DNA from 4 places in the Geobacillus sp. C56-T3 genome. Region 1 is predicted to be linked to each of the others. Evidence: riboswitches for the same ligand, from Rfam matches in the RefSeq annotation. Region 1 holds a riboswitch; each other region holds the start of a gene.

Region 1 (3,831 bases):
CAAGCGGTTTGCCCGAGTACGACAGCCCTTCGTTAAACTGGCGGATCAAGCGGATCAAATCGAACGATGATAAGTCGTACACGGACGTTGCCCCTGGAAAATCGCCGATTTTCGACGGGTCGCCGGTAATGGCGAGCACATCGGTGATGCCGAGCGTATGCAAGCCCATCAAATGCGACTGCAAGCCGATCAAATTGCGATCGCGGCATGTAATATGCACGAGCGGGCGGACGCCGAGCCGCTCCTTGATGATCGTGGCGACAGCGGCGTTGCTGATGCGCGGCGTGGCGAGCGAGTTGTCGGCCAACGTCAGCGCATCGATGCCGGCGTCATGGAGCGCTTTCGCCCCAGCAAGAAACTTGTCAATCCCCAATTTTTTCGGCGGATCCAGCTCCACAATGACCGAGCGGCGCGTGCGGGCAAGCTCGGGAAGGGGAGATGGGGCGGGCCGCTCCGCTTGCACTGATACAGATACCGCGCGCCGTTTCACCGTTTTTTCCGTCACCGGCGTTCGGTCGGAGAGCGCTTTTGCCATCGCTTCGATATGCTTCGGCGTCGTGCCGCAGCACCCGCCGATCAAGCGCACCCCTTGGTCGCGGAACGCTTTGGCCGTTTCCTCGAAATATTCAGCGTTCGTCTCATAGACAAGCCGCCCATCGCGGTAATCCGGAAGGCTGGCGTTCGGATACGCCGACAAAAACGCTCGATTTGGCAGCGGCACTTCCTCGAGCGACCGAAGCATATGATATGGACCGAGACGACAGTTCAGTCCGACGACATCGGCCCCGAGCGCCTCTAGGCGGGCAAGGGCGTCCGCGAGCGGCGTGCCATCTTGCAAGACGCCGACTTCATGGAGCGAGACGTGAGCGATAATCGGCAAGTCGGTCTCTTTGCGGGCGATGGCAAGCACCGTCTCCAACTCTTCCAAATCGTAATACGTCTCGAGCAGCACGCCGTCGACCCCTTCAGCGAGCAGGACAAACAGCTGCTCGCGAAACGTCCGCTTCACTTCTTCGAGCGTGACGACGCTTTTGTTTAACGTGCGCAGCCCTCCGATCGTCCCGAGCACGTATGCCCGTCCGTTTGCCGCTTGCCTGGCGAGCCGCACCGCCGCGCGGTTGATGGCCGGCACCTCATCTTCAAGGCCGTAGCGGGCGAGTTTCACATAGTTGGCGCCGTATGTATTCGTCTGAATGACGTCGGCGCCCGCGGCGATATACGCTTCATGAATATGGACGATTTCATTTGGATTGGATAGATTCAATTCTTCAAAACAACGGTCAATGCCGTGCGAATATAAAAGCGTTCCCATCGCCCCGTCGGCGATGAGAATGCGCTCTTTCAACTCATCCAGCAATCCCACGTTCGATTCCCCCGTTTCTCCGTAGTAAAAGAAAAAAGCCTTCTATAAGAAGAAGACTTTTCATTCGCTTCTTCTTATCTTCCAGGCTTCCGCCTGTCTGGATTTAGCACCTTGGCCGCGGGCCAGGTTGCTGAGGGTTCACCGGGCCAGTCCCTCCCCCTCTCTTGATAAGAATGTCCGTATGCAATTGTTCGGCAGCGTTTTGATGATTACTATATAATTTAATGTATTTTTCGAAATTATTCAATACGGTGAAGCAAGGAAATTTCAAAAAAGAATTTCTCGGATCAACGGAGAAGCTCTTTTCCACATTGGGGGCAAAATTGGAAATCGCGCTGCACATGCCCGCCGCAATGAGGGCAATGCTTGTTTGGCTGTTTATGGCTTCCAAATCGGACGTTCAGTGGGTCGGGCTCTTCCTCGCTGTCGACAATGTCCAATAAGGACATGCGTTGTTTTCCCATCGCATTTTTGTAATGGTAAATCCCTTGAAACACGCCGATGGCGATGACGACAAGGCCGAAAAACGGAAAAAAGCGGGCGGCGGGAAACGGCGAGTCCGCGGTGATGGAGAATGCCATCACCATCCAAAAGATGCCGAACAACACAGCGGCGATGCTGCCGAAGAGTCCTTGCATCGACGGGCCGCGGCCGGGTTTGATGCTTTTCAACTGGATTCCTCCTTAATTCGTTTCATGTTGGTTGGGATTATTATACCATATGATGATGTAGGGAACATGGGATGCCCTAATAAAAAAGAATCATTGAATCTCCTCCCTTGCCTTGTACAAATCTCTTAAAAGCATCTCTGTTTCATTCCAATAGCACGAAATATGTCGAAATGTGTTAAAAAAAGATAAAATCGTCGAACGGTTTCTCTTTTTTTTGTGAGAGTCAAGGTATATAATTAAAATGGATGATATTAACAAGGAATTTAATAGAAACCGCATCGCAGACAGGAGTGAAGTGGGTGAAAAAATGGTCATGGCCGTATTTTATTCTGATTAGTCTGCCGTTTGTCGTGTTTATTGTGCTTGCTTTTGGCTTAAAAGCGGCCGGGACGCCAATATGGAAAAAAATGGTGTTGATTGCGTCAGTTTTGATCTACGGGATGGTGTATTCCCGTTTATTGCGGAAGATAAAATGAGGAATGTTCTTGAAAGGAGGTGATAGGTTATGAGTTTGCTAGCGCTTGTTGCCGGGACGCTCGGCGTGTCGCAGGCAGTCGCTACGACGGTTGTTTCGATTGTGCTGACCGGCTCCACGCTTATTTCTATTATTCTTGGGATCACCGCTATTTTGTCAGGTGGAGTCGACGCCATTTTGGAAATTGGGTGGTCAGCTTTTGTCGCGACGGTGAAAAAAATAGTGGCTGAACGAGGAAAAGCAGCGGCGATTGCATGGTAAAAGGCAAAACGGCAGGGGAAAAACTCCCTGCCGTTCCTAATGAGTAAATCAATGTGGGGGAAGAGAAGTGAAACTCGTATGGCTGTTATATCAACAACGACAACGAAGTAGTTTGGCGCCGTTGCAGAAAAAATCGCCTTTTTCTCCGAAGATGACCATGTTCTTGGTGGAAGCGGCGAAATGGCTTGTTTCGGGGATATTGGTTGTGATCATTTGCACTCGATCATTTATCATGTTTCGTCCTTCTGCGATCATGGCGTTTCTCTTTTTTATGTCTGTCAGTCCTTTAATAGGAGTTTTGCTTGAATCCAAAGAGGCATTGCAACGTCAATATCATTATCATTATGTGCGTCTGTCTGGGGTGCGGGATGACGAGGTATGGCAGCGATTGCTCAAAATCCACTATGCTGTGTCCCTTTTGCGGCTATTGCCGATTTGGTTGCCTCCTTCAATTGGATTGATGGTGATGTTCGGGATCACAGGCGCATCATTAGTATGGTTTGGACAAACGATGTTGTTGCTTCTTTATGTGACATCGCATATAGTGCGTGGCTCAACTTTTAGAGCGATGGGCGCATTTTCTGCCTTTTTCTTTCGAATTGCATCATTCGCTATTGGTTATGCCGTGCTTGCGGCGATTGTGCCGCTGCTGCAATTGTCCCGCCAAGCGGTTCGAATGTATGGGCTGTCGCTTTCTTATCTTGCGTATATGGATGGTTATGTTGCTCATTGGCAACAGCTGTTTTATGAACGCATGACAAGTTGGGGGGAAGGGTGGTCATTTTCAAGTACAACTTTATCATTCATCGGTGCTGGATTCGCTCTGTTGGCTTTGATTTGCTTTCCTTTCACTCGTGCGTCTCATTCTGACAAGGCAGCGTACATGCTATATTCATGGCATCAACGTGTCATTGAGTCGTTAAAAATTCGCAGCACGAATAATGCAATTTTATATAAAGATCTTTGTCTGTTAACACGCCAAGCCCGTGAGTTGACGAAACCGCCTTGGTCGCTATTTTTGCCGGGGGAATGGTTTTTGGTTGCGGGAGCGAATTTGGCTC
Region 2 (3,831 bases), 220 kb from region 1:
GCAAACTCCCGAGCGAGCGTCGGAATGTCGGCGTAATTGTCAATGATCGGGATGCGCACTGCGGCATTTTCCTCCCAAATGCCGAACGCCTTGATGATTTCCTGGCCGGAAAAGACCGCTTCCCCGTTTTGCGCATACAGTTCAGAAATCAAGTTGTTGTCGACAGTATGAACGTGCAAGACGCAGCCGGCATTCGTCCGTCCGTAAATTTCCGCGTGCAAGAGCGTCTCGGCCGAGGGCTTCAAGTTTGTTTCCTCCGCCGGTTTTCCGGCGGCGTCAACGAGCAGAAAATCCTCGTCTGTTTGCTTCCGCTTATCCTTGCCGCTCGCTGTCACCAAAAACGTCAATGGGTCGTCCGTCACCTTGATCGACAAATTGCCGCTTGTCGCGAAAAACCAGTCGCGGGCGGCGAGCTCGGCTTTCACTTCCGCGAGCTCGTTCCACTTTTTCACGACGATGCTCATACGATCACCTCCATTCGCTGCAACGCATCAATCACGTCAAAAAACGTCGCAAACGGCGAATGCGGCAAGCCGAGCTCTTGGCATTTTTGGAGCAGAAAATCGCGCGCCAGCACGTAATCCGCTTGCTTCGCCACCGCTAAATCCGTAATCGAATCGCCAATGACGACATGGTATCCGTCCGGGCGGGCAAGCTTGCGAAGGAGCGATGGCTTGCAGCAGCCGCAGCCGTTTTGGCATTCAACGTCGCACGCATGCGGCCATGTAATGCAAATGGTCTCGCCGCTGAAATCAGAGCCGTTGCAAAAAATGCGCTCCGGTTCAATGAGCCCTTCAAGCAGCGGATAGACGAAAAAGTCGATGCCGCCGCTGACGATATAAAGCGGGATTCCCCGCTCTTTCGTAAACGCGACAAACTCTCGGAATCCCGCGCGCAACCGAGCGGTGCGCCGCAGGAAATCCACAATTTCATCCTTCAACGTGGACGGAAGGAGGGAAAACATCTTCCCGACTCCTTCCTGAACAGAAATGCGCTCAGCGAGAATGTCGTCTTTTAACGCCTCCCACTCCGGCGGGGCGAACTGTTTCATAATCGCGATGATGTTGTCGTTTTCCGTAATGGTGCCGTCAAAATCACAAAAGAGAACGAGCTGTTTCGTCATGCTTCCACCTCAACGACGCCCCAGCGGTCGATCGCTTTTTGCAGCGCTTCGTTTTCTGCTGCCGCCGCACGCAACGGACGGCCGGCCAGCACCGCGTCGATCGCCGCGCGAAACGCCCGTCCGCCACCGATCGCCCCGTCCGGATGGCCGTGGATGCCGCCGCCGGCGTTGACGATGCTGTCAAGGCCGAAATCGCGGACAAGGAGCGGCACCAATCCCGGGTGAATGCCGGCCGACGGAACCGGAAATGCCCGAGCGAACGGCTCTTGGTCGTCGGTGAGCGCCCTTGCGATGCCAAGCGCCTGATCACGCTCCAAGGCGACGCTGCCATACGGCGACGGGAACAGGACAAAGTCGGCGCCGGCGAGCCGCAAAAGCTTTCCAAGCCAAAGCGAAGGAGCCACCCCATAAAACTCCGACGGCGTAACGGCGCCGCTGAACGCCGGGTGAGCCATAATCGGCACCGCAATCTCCTCGTCTTCACGCAACGCTTGCAGCACATCAAGCCCATAAGCGAAGACGTTAAACAACAGCACATCAGCGCCAAGCTCGGCGGCTCGTTTCGCTTTGTCCTTTAACGCAAACGTTTTACCGGTCAAGTTGACGGCATACAACGTCCGCTTGCCCGTTTGTTCGTACACTTCCTGAAGCGCCGTCTTGCCCTCGGTGATCCGCTTTTCAAACGGAAGAAGTTCGCTGTCAAACAAAATTTCGTCATCTTTCACCAAGTCAACGCCGCCGAGCGCCTGTTTTTTCAATTCCGACGTCAAATACGCCAAATCGCGGCCGATCATGCCTTTAAAAATGCTCATCAACAATGGGCGGTTATGGACTCCGACTTTCTCGCGAATGCCGGCGATGCCAAAGCGCGGCCCGGGAAACTGCCGCTTCCATTCATCTGGAAACTCTAAATCAAGTAGCCGCACTTCACCGTCGAGCGACAGCTTGCCGAACGTCGTGACCAACAATGCCGGCAAATCGGCGCTGAAGTTGACTGTCGGGTAGGCGATTTTGACGATCGCCCGCTTCAGCCGCTTGCCGAAATACGCGTTTACCCGCTCGCTTTCGCCAAGCTCTTCGATCGCAACGACTTCCCCTTTATGTTTGCGGAGCTGCTCTTGCTCTAATGCCGGCAAGTCCGTCCATGTGCCAACCGTCAAGCCGAGCGCGATCCCTTCCGCCTTTTTCCGAATGTCTGTTTCATCATGAAGCAAATACGTTGCCATCACTGCACTCATCGTTCATCCCTCTCAATCTCGAAATAAAAACGCCTCTTCATAAGAAGAGGCGTCACTCATCCATGGCGCTCTTCTTATCTCTCAGCGTTTCCGCTGCAAGAATTAGCACCGTGCTTGGCGCGCGCCAAGCCGGTTGCCGGGCTTCATTGGGCTCGTCCCTCCGCCTGCTCTTGATAAGAAAGCCTGCTCGTTTATGCACTTGTCAAACAATTGGCAAATTTACTTTGAATTATGACATCACCGATTGGCGTTGTCAATCATTTTTCAAAAATTTTTTTCGAACAATCCAAGGCGGCCGATCCGCTCCGCTGCTTCGCGAAGCCGCGCTTCATCGGTCAAGAGGCCGACGCGCACATACCCTTCGCCGTGCTCGCCGAACCCGATGCCTGGGGCGACGGCGACATGCGCCCGCTCAAGCAGCATGTCGGCAAACTCAGCGGATGATATGCCTTTTGGCAGCGGAAGCCAGGCGAAAAACGACCCCGATGGCGCCTGCACCTCCCAGCCGGCCTCGCAGAGCGCAGCGATGAACGCATTGCGGCGCGCCTCATACAATGCGACCAGCTCCGTGACACAATCTTGCGGACCAAGGAGCGCCGCGGCGGCCGCTTCCTGGATGGCGCCGAACAAGCTGACATACAAATGATCCTGCAAAAGCTCAAGCGCCCGAATAATCCGCTCGTTGCCGACGGCAAACGCCACACGCCAGCCGGCCATATTGTATGTTTTCGAAAACGTATAAATTTCGACGCCGACGTCTTTCGCCCCATCGACTTCCAGGAAGCTGACCGGTTTCCGGCCGTCAAAGCCGATCGCCCCATAAGCGAAATCGTGCACGACGGCAATGCCGTACTTAGCGGCAAACGCCACCGTCTCCGCGAAAAATTCCTTTGTCGCCGTCGCGCCGGTCGGATTGTTCGGATAGTTTAAAAACATGAGCTTCGCTCGGTCGGCCACTGCCGCCGGAATGGCTTCATAGTCCGGCAAAAAACCGTTTTCCGCAACAAGCGGCATCATTTCCATCCGCGCGCGGGCAAGCGCGATCCCCGACCAATAGTCCGGATAGCCCGGGTCCGGGACAAGCACCACATCGCCCGGGTTGACGAGGCAAAGCGGCAGTTCGACAAGCCCGGCCTTGCCGCCGAACAAAATGGCGACTTCGCGGTCTGGATCGATGTTCACCCCGTATTCACGCGCGTAAAACGCGGCGATGGCTTCTTTCAAAAAGAAGTAGCCTTGAAACGGCGAATATTTATGGTATTTCGGATTGACCGCCGCCCGCTGCATCGCCTCAACGATATGCTTTGGCGTCGGCTGATCCGGGTTGCCTTGCCCTAAATTGATCACGTCGCATCCGGCCTTGATTTTCTCCCCGACTTTTGCGACAAGCGAGGCGAAAAATTGCTTTGGCAGCTGCTCAAGCAACTCGGAAAAAGGAATTTCCATCGTCATCGCCCACACCTTCTTAAA
Region 3 (3,831 bases), 660 kb from region 1:
CCGCTGTTTGGCGAATAACACATCCATGAACCCATTTCGCTCACCACCCGATGAAAATCGCTGCGGCAGGATCCGTGATGTTCACCGAGACGATCCGCGGGCGGCGTTTTGCCCTCCACCCGGGCATGAAAACAGTTCTTGAAGACATACACATTTTCTAAAAAATGCAATGGACAACAGAAAGGATGTTCGAGATGAAGCCAATCACCAACTTGCATGACGTCATTGCTGGAAAAAGCGCGCCGCCGCTGTGCGATGAGACGCTCGGCGTCCGCTTGACGGAAGCCCGTGACGGCTATGCGAAGGGGGTATGGACGATCCATGAATCGCTGCTCAACGGCAACGGGGTGATCATGGGCGGGTTCGTCGGAGCGGCAGCGGACATTCTCATGGCGTATGCGGTGACGACCTTGCTTCGCGATGACCAAATGCACGCCTCCATCAACTTGCAGACGACGTTTCACCGCCCGGCAGCGGCAGGGGAAGCCGAAGTGGAAGCGCGGGTGGAAAGGTTCGGAAAAACCGTCGCCTATGTAACCGCCGTCGTCCGGCAAAACGGCAAAGAGGTGGCGAGCGCGACCTCCTCGGTGCTGATTATGGATAAACCGTAAAAAAGCGCTTTCGTTCATGGAAGGGAAGTGCAACGCTGGCGCCGAGGCAGGCGCCAAACCGGTCCAACTGAATCGGGCTGTTGGCAGCGGCCATGCCTAGAAGCGTTCGATCGGCAACCCGTTTCGCCCCGCCATCCAAGGATGAACATGTCACTTGCGAAGATGTCCGCTTTTTCCCAAGCGGACCGAGCGCAACGAGCGAAGCGTCGGAGAAAGCGCTGTCAAAAACAGCCGCTCTCCGGCGCCTTTCGTTGCTTGTTACCCATGGACAAACGTTTTCGGCATGACGACCGCTACGACTTGCCCGCGGGCGCACAGTTCGCCGTTGGCGAACACTTCGGCATCCACTTTCCATTTTTTCGGATGAATCTCCGTCACCGTTCCGACGGCGACAAGCGGCACGCCATGCGGCGTCGGCTTGACGAAATCGACATGAAGCGACGCGGTGACAAAGCGCGGCGGCGTTTCCCCGCTCCCTGGTTCGTGGCCGTTTTTCCGATGCAAAGCAAGCGCCGCCGACCCGGTGCCGTGGCAGTCAATGAGCGAGGCGATCAGCCCGCCGTACACAAACCCGGGGATCGCCGTATGTTCCGGGCGCGGCGTATACACCGTCACCGTTTTGTCGCCCCGCCACCCGGTGCGGAAATGATGGCCTTGCTCATTCAAACGGCCGCAGCCGTAGCACCAGGCGAATTCATCCGGGTAGTCGTCTTGAATCGCGTGCACGATCATTTCTTCCACGTCATCCTCCCCCCTCTCTTTTTCTAGTATACCATTGAATCGAGAAGACGACGACTCCTACATGGACGGTTGTTGTCTAGCGGCAGGCAAGGCCATACGAAGAAAAATGGAACGAAGCGCCAATCGCCAGACGGCAAATTCATAGGCGGCCCAAACAGCTGGCCGCCTAGCGTGACGCCATTTATCGAGCAGGCTCGTAAAACTCGATCCATTCACCGTCGGGCCCGCGGAAAAACAAATATTTCGCCCCGTTCGGAAGTGTCGTTATTTCTTCCCACACAAGCGGCACACCGAGCGACTGAAGCCGTTCTTTCTCCTGCTCAATGCCTTCGACCGTAAACGCCACATGGTGCACTTTTCCTTCCGTCGGCAAATCCGGGTTGTATCCTTCGATCAGCTCGACAATGATCGAGCCGCCAATCCCTAAAAACGCCAATTTCATCGTGCCGTTCGTATGAATCATTTCGTCAAGCAGCTCCAAGCCGACAACATTTTGATAAAACTCTTTCGATGCCTCGATGTCTTTCACTTGAATGCCGACATGTTCAAATTTTTTAACTGCCATTCGTCCCTCTTCCTTTCTATGACTCCATTAACCATACAGCTTGTAAATACGGCGTCATCTGCATCGGGAAAATCCCTTTTTTCCCAAGCTCTGTCCATATGTAGCGGTCAAGGGCGTACGGTCCTTCCGCCTTCCATTCGTCCGCCTCACTGTTGGTCAACAACAACGAAAAGGCTGTTCCTTGCGCTTCCCCATACAAATGAACGTATCCGTCCCCACGGTCGACATGCACCGCCGCCTTAGGGTCAAACCGGATGAGTTCCGCCAGCACACAGCGCATGACATGAACGGCGAACGCTGCAACAGGAAGATGAGCGGCCATGCAAGCTCGGATGGAAACGTCCCTCTCCACTGTTTCCCCCTTCACCCCCCATCGACAAAAACCCCCTTCCGCCTCGGAATGATGCGAAAGGGGGCAGCCGTTCTTATCATCCAAAGCGAAACCGCTTTGCAGGTGTTAGCACCTTGCCTACGGCAGGTTGCTGTGGGGTCATCAAGCCCGTTCTCTCGCCCACTCTTGATAAGACGTATGATCATTTGTCTTTCATGTTACCATATCGAATCCCATAGAAGCAATCGCTTTTTTGTTTATTCCGCCACTTCCGGCTGCTCGGACGTGACGCCGACATCTTTCCATGTCAGCTTCGAGCTCGGATCAACCGTAAAGTTGGCGACGCGGTTGTTGACCGCATAGATGGCGGAACGATACAACGTCGGGATGACCGGCACTTCTTCGTTCATCAGCTTTTGCCACTCGCTGTAAATTTTCCGGCGATACTCCTTGTCAAACGCCTGCTCGGAATGGCCTTTTTCCAGCAGCTCATCATTTTTCTCGTTCACCCAACGCGAGTAGTTGAACATGACGTTGCGGCCGTACAGGCCGTACGGGTCGACATCCGTTCCCGTTGCCCAAGCAGCAGCGTAAACGTCCACTTTCGGATCATCTTTTTCAACCATGTCATAGAACGAGTTGAACTCCGCTAGACGGCCGTCCACCAATTGGACATCCAAGCCAACGTCTTTCCAGCATTGCATGTAAAACTTCGCCAACGGCTCGGCAATATCGCCGCCGCTCATCGCCAAAAAGTTGATCGTAAACTTTTTGCCGTTCGGATCTTCGCGCAAGCCGTCGCCGTCCACATCTTTATAGCCGGCCTCATCAAGCAGCTGTTTTGCTTTTTCCGGATTATACGTGTACCCTTTGATCGAGCTGTCATGGTATCCCGGGAACGACGGCGGGATCAGCGTGGTCGCCGGGAAGCGCAAGCCGTGATACAAGCGATCAGCCACTTCTTGGTTGTTGATGGCGTACGCCATGGCTTGGCGCAGCTTTTTGTTCTGGAATTTCGGATTGTCCATCACATTTTCTTGCTTTTTCGCATCCCAATGGCCGAGTTTAAAGCCGATATAGTTGTAGGCCAAGTCGATCCTGCCGATGAATTGCAGGTTTTTCGTTCCTTTTGCATTCACGTATTGGTCGGTTGGGAATTCGGCGACGTCGATGTCCCCTTTTTTCAACGCTTGCAACACCACTTGCGGGCTGACGACTTTCAAAATGACGCCGTCCAAGTTCGGTTTGCCCGCCCAATAATCGTCGTTGCGGACGAATTCGACCGATTCGCCCGGAACGATTTTCTTCACTTTAAACGGCCCGAACCCGATTGGATTTTTCCGAATTTTATCCGACTGCGCCAACTGTTTGATCGGCACGTCTTTCAAATAATGCTTCGGCAGCGGGTACGCCCAAATGCCGGTCAACACAGACGGATTTGCATGCTTCCATGTAATTGTCAACGTCTTTTTGTCGATCACTTTAATGCCAGCGATTTTATCGGCTTTGCCGCTATGGTATTCATCCATGCCGACAATGTCTTGAATAAGCGCATCCCCATAACGAACGCCTGTGTAATCTTT
Region 4 (3,831 bases), 130 kb from region 1:
CGCTGCAGCGCCGGCGTCATGAACGTATTATCCAAGAATGTCAAACAGCCATGCGCCTTCGCCAACTTGACGACGCCTTGAATATCGGTCACTTTTAACAATGGATTGGACGGCGTTTCCATATAAATGACTTTCGTGTTCGGCCGGATGTTTTCCGCCACTGCGTTTAAATCGGTCATATCGACAAACGTATATTCAATGCCAAAGCGGCCGAGCACCTCCGTAACCATCCGGTACGTGCCGCCATAGACGTCTTCGGTCACAAGCACGTGGTCGCCTTTTGAGAGAAGCAAAAACGCCGTTGAAATAGCCGCCATACCAGAGGCGAACGCAAACCCGCGCGTTCCGCCTTCTAACGCCGCGATCGTTTCCTCAAGCGCCTCGCGCGTCGGGTTGCTGGAGCGGCTGTAGTCGTATTTGCCGAATGAATCGAAATCGAACTGATGGAACGTGGAGGCGTGCTGGATCGGCACGCTCACCGCCCCCGTTTCGCGGTCGACTTTCCATTCGTTATGGAGCAGTTTCGTCGAAAACGCCCATTCCTGTTCCATCGCTTACACCTCTTTCATGTTTTTCAATGCCTGCGCCAAATCGGCGATCAAATCGTCAGCGTGCTCAATGCCGACCGAGAAACGGAGCAGCCGGTTGCAAATACCGTTTTGGATGCGGATTTCCTCAGGAATGTCCGCATGCGTCTGCGTCGCCGGGTACGTAATAAAGCTTTCGACTCCGCCCAGGCTTTCCGCGAACGTAATGAGGCGCAAGCTTTTTAAAAACCCGTTCACCCACTTTTCATCGGCAATCCGGAACGACAGCATCCCGCCTCTCCCCGGATACAACACATCGGTGACATCTTCATGTTCGCGCAAAAAGCCGCTGATGCGCCTGGCGTTTTCTTCATGCTGGCGCATCCGCAGCGCCAGCGTTTTCATCCCGCGAATCAACAGCCACGAATCAAACGGCGACAAAACCGCGCCGATGGCGTTCTGATACTCGGCCAGGCGCTGACAGAGCTCCTCGCCCTTGGCGACGACAAGGCCAGCCAACACGTCGTTATGGCCGCCTAAATATTTCGTGGCGCTGTGGATGACAATATCGGCGCCTTGTTCGATCGGGCGTTGAAGCACCGGTGTATAAAACGTGTTGTCAACGATCAACAAAAGCCCATGCCGCTTGGCGAACTCGGAGACAGCGCGGATATCGGTCTCATGCATAAGCGGGTTCGTCGGTGTTTCCAGGAAAATCGCTTTCGTTTTTTCGGTGATACACGCTTCCACCTCAGCGAGATCAGTAAAATCGACATAATGGAATCCAAGACCGTACTTGCGCCAGCCGCGCTCAAACAGGCGGTACGTGCCGCCGTAAAGGTCGGCCGATACGAGAAACTCGTCTCCGCTCTCAAACAAGGCGAGCACCGTCTGAATGGCGGCCATGCCGGAGCTGAACGCATAGCCTTGGTCGCCGCCTTCCAGTCTCGCGATCGCTTCTTCGACGATTTTGCGCGTCGGGTTGCCGGTGCGGATGTAGTCAAACCCGGTCGACTCTCCGATGCCGGCATGGCGGTAGGCGGTGGAAAAATAAACCGGCGGGTTGACCGTCCCCGTCACTGTTTCGCTCCGGTTGCCAATTTGCGCTAACAACGTCTCCAGTTTCTCCATCTCATCTCTCTCCTTCTGCTGAAAATTCCATCATGGATCAACGGCCGACTACTTGACGCCCAATGAAGCGCCGCTGTCTGTCGGGCAACGGCCGAGCGCCTTGGTCCTAGACCGCCTCGCGGTTGATGGGAGCGGCCGCTTGAGTAAATAAAAAAAGTCTTCTAAGAAGAAGACTTTTCCATACGCACATGGTCATGCTTCTTCTTATCTGCCGAATTGAATGCTCAATTCGCTGGATTTAGCACCTGGCCGCCGGGCGGCTGGTTGCTGAAGCTTCATTGGGCCAGTTCCCTCCGCTTCTCTTGATAAGAATGAGACGCGTATTCAATTTTTCTAATTTTAATAAAAAATGTAGCGCATTCCCCCCGTTTTTGCAAGCCATTTTTTTGTGAATGGCACGATTCGGCAAATTCGCAAAAAATTCGAGCCCTTCGTTAACATCTTTTGGCGCAAATATGTTACAATAACAGATGAACTTACGCTTTCATGGAGGATGGTCATGGCGACAGCAACAGGAACGATGCGCGACTGCAAGTTGTACAGCGGAGAGCTGCAAGAAGAAATCGAACTGCTCGTCTACTTGCCAAGCAATTTTTCGCCGCTTTACAAATATTCTTTATTAATCGCGCAAGATGGCAAAGATTATTTTATGTATGGAAAAATGAAAACCGTCATCGAAACGCTGATGGCAGAAGGAACAATCGACCGGACGATCGTCGTCGGCATCCCGTATCGGAACGTCAACGACCGCTACGAGAAATACCACCCGGAAGGCCGAAAGCACGAAGCATACCTTCGTTTTTTAGCCCATGAACTCGTCCCGTTTTTGGACCGCGAACTGCCGACATACCAAATGGGCAAAGGCCGGGCGCTGATCGGCGATTCGCTCGGCGGAACGGTGTCGCTTCTAGCCGGGTTGTTGTATCCGCATACATTTGGGAAAATCGCCATGCAGTCCCCCTATATCGATGACTCGGTATTGGCGCGCATCCGCTCATTCCGCGATCCATCGCTCCTTTCGCTTTACCATTCTGTTGGCACAGAGGAAACAGCGGTGAAAACGACGGATGGCCATGTGCGCGATTTTATCACCCCGAATCGAATGGCGCGGGACTTGTTTATGGAAAAACGGTTTGCTTATACGTACCATGAGTTCGAAGGCGGTCATGCGTGGACGTATTGGCAGCCGGATGTACCCCGGGCCGTAGCCGCTGTTTTATCGTTATAGGACAAAACGGAGCAACTTCAAAGATGTCGAAGCCGCCGCATTCAATTCCGTGCGTTTCCTGCGCGTGGAAAAAGAACTGGTTCAAGGAGGGAAAACAAAATGAAGTACGGCATTGTGATCTTTCCGCCAAAACGGATTCAGGACTTCGCCAACTCGTACCGGAAACGGTACGACAGCCATTACGCCCTCATCCCGCCGCATATTACGCTGAAATACCCATTTGAAGCGGATGAGGAGCAAATAAAAAAAATGGCGAAAGAGTTGCGCCGCATTGCGGCGGAAACACCTCCCATTCCGATCAAAGTGACCAAATTCAGCTCGTTTTACCCGACAAGCAACATCATTTATTTGAAGGTGGAACCAAACGACGTGCTCGAGCGCCTTCATGAACAACTGCACAGCGGCTTGTTCGCCGGAAAGCCGGAGTTTGTGTTCGTGCCTCACATTACGATCGGCCGCGATTTGCCGGGCGCAGAATATGCGGACGTCTACAGCCAGCTGAAGCTGCAAGATGTGCACTTCGAGGAGACCGTCGACCGCTTCCATCTTCTCTATCAGCTGGAAAACGGCTCGTGGACCGTCTATGAAACGTTTATCGTCGGAGGAAAGGAAACGGTCTGAGATGAACATTGCGATTGGCACAACGCAAGATCGCGCTTTGTACGAAGACGCCTTGCGCGTCCGCCGGCTCGTATTCATTGAGGAGCAAAACGTGCCGGAAGACGAGGAAATCGACGCATTCGAGGACGACTCGTTCCACCTCGTCCTGTATGATGGCCAAACACCGGTCGGTGCTGGGCGGCTCCGTTTCATTGACGAAGGCGTCGGCAAAATCGAGCGCATTTGCGTCCTGCCGTCCTACCGCGGCCGCGGCGCCGGACGGATGGTGATGGAAGCGATCGAACAGCTGGCGAAAACAAAAGGGGCGAAAACGGCGAAACTGAA

The links. Region 1 has a riboswitch for S-adenosylmethionine ahead of GC56T3_RS14635 (bifunctional homocysteine S-methyltransferase/methylenetetrahydrofolate reductase). Riboswitches for the same ligand answer to the same signal wherever they lie in the genome.
Region 2: linked by a shared signal. The riboswitch ahead of mtnW (2,3-diketo-5-methylthiopentyl-1-phosphate enolase) and the one ahead of GC56T3_RS14635 (bifunctional homocysteine S-methyltransferase/methylenetetrahydrofolate reductase) in region 1 are both predicted to bind S-adenosylmethionine.
Region 3: linked by a shared signal. The riboswitch ahead of GC56T3_RS11390 (hypothetical protein) and the one ahead of GC56T3_RS14635 (bifunctional homocysteine S-methyltransferase/methylenetetrahydrofolate reductase) in region 1 are both predicted to bind S-adenosylmethionine.
Region 4: linked by a shared signal. The riboswitch ahead of GC56T3_RS13935 (methionine biosynthesis PLP-dependent protein) and the one ahead of GC56T3_RS14635 (bifunctional homocysteine S-methyltransferase/methylenetetrahydrofolate reductase) in region 1 are both predicted to bind S-adenosylmethionine.

Annotation. Positions count from the first base shown of each region.
Region 1 is NC_014206.1:2,961,437-2,965,267, reverse strand. Features, by position in the region: gene GC56T3_RS14635 (bifunctional homocysteine S-methyltransferase/methylenetetrahydrofolate reductase) at 1-1,363, opposite strand, end outside; SAM riboswitch class I at 1,435-1,537, opposite strand; gene GC56T3_RS14630 (zinc ribbon domain-containing protein) at 1,651-2,034, opposite strand; gene GC56T3_RS19745 (hypothetical protein) at 2,334-2,510, shown strand; gene GC56T3_RS14625 (uberolysin/carnocyclin family circular bacteriocin) at 2,540-2,770, shown strand; gene GC56T3_RS14620 (hypothetical protein) at 3,069-3,831, shown strand, end outside.
Region 2 is NC_014206.1:2,741,583-2,745,413, forward strand. Features, by position in the region: gene GC56T3_RS13535 (methylthioribulose 1-phosphate dehydratase) at 1-464, opposite strand, end outside; gene mtnX (2-hydroxy-3-keto-5-methylthiopentenyl-1-phosphate phosphatase) at 461-1,123, opposite strand; gene mtnW (2,3-diketo-5-methylthiopentyl-1-phosphate enolase) at 1,120-2,361, opposite strand; SAM riboswitch class I at 2,433-2,541, opposite strand; gene GC56T3_RS13550 (pyridoxal phosphate-dependent aminotransferase) at 2,626-3,813, opposite strand.
Region 3 is NC_014206.1:2,304,792-2,308,622, forward strand. Features, by position in the region: gene GC56T3_RS11375 (PaaI family thioesterase) at 195-611, shown strand; gene GC56T3_RS19700 (hypothetical protein) at 595-765, opposite strand; gene GC56T3_RS11380 (PaaI family thioesterase) at 870-1,352, opposite strand; gene GC56T3_RS11385 (VOC family protein) at 1,534-1,917, opposite strand; gene GC56T3_RS11390 (hypothetical protein) at 1,934-2,239, opposite strand; SAM riboswitch class I at 2,340-2,444, opposite strand; gene opp4A (oligopeptide ABC transporter substrate-binding protein) at 2,506-3,831, opposite strand, start outside.
Region 4 is NC_014206.1:2,831,500-2,835,330, forward strand. Features, by position in the region: gene metC (cystathionine beta-lyase) at 1-551, opposite strand, end outside; gene GC56T3_RS13935 (methionine biosynthesis PLP-dependent protein) at 555-1,658, opposite strand; SAM riboswitch class I at 1,860-1,970, opposite strand; gene GC56T3_RS13940 (esterase family protein) at 2,158-2,886, shown strand; gene GC56T3_RS13945 (YjcG family protein) at 2,986-3,507, shown strand; gene GC56T3_RS13950 (GNAT family N-acetyltransferase) at 3,509-3,831, shown strand, end outside.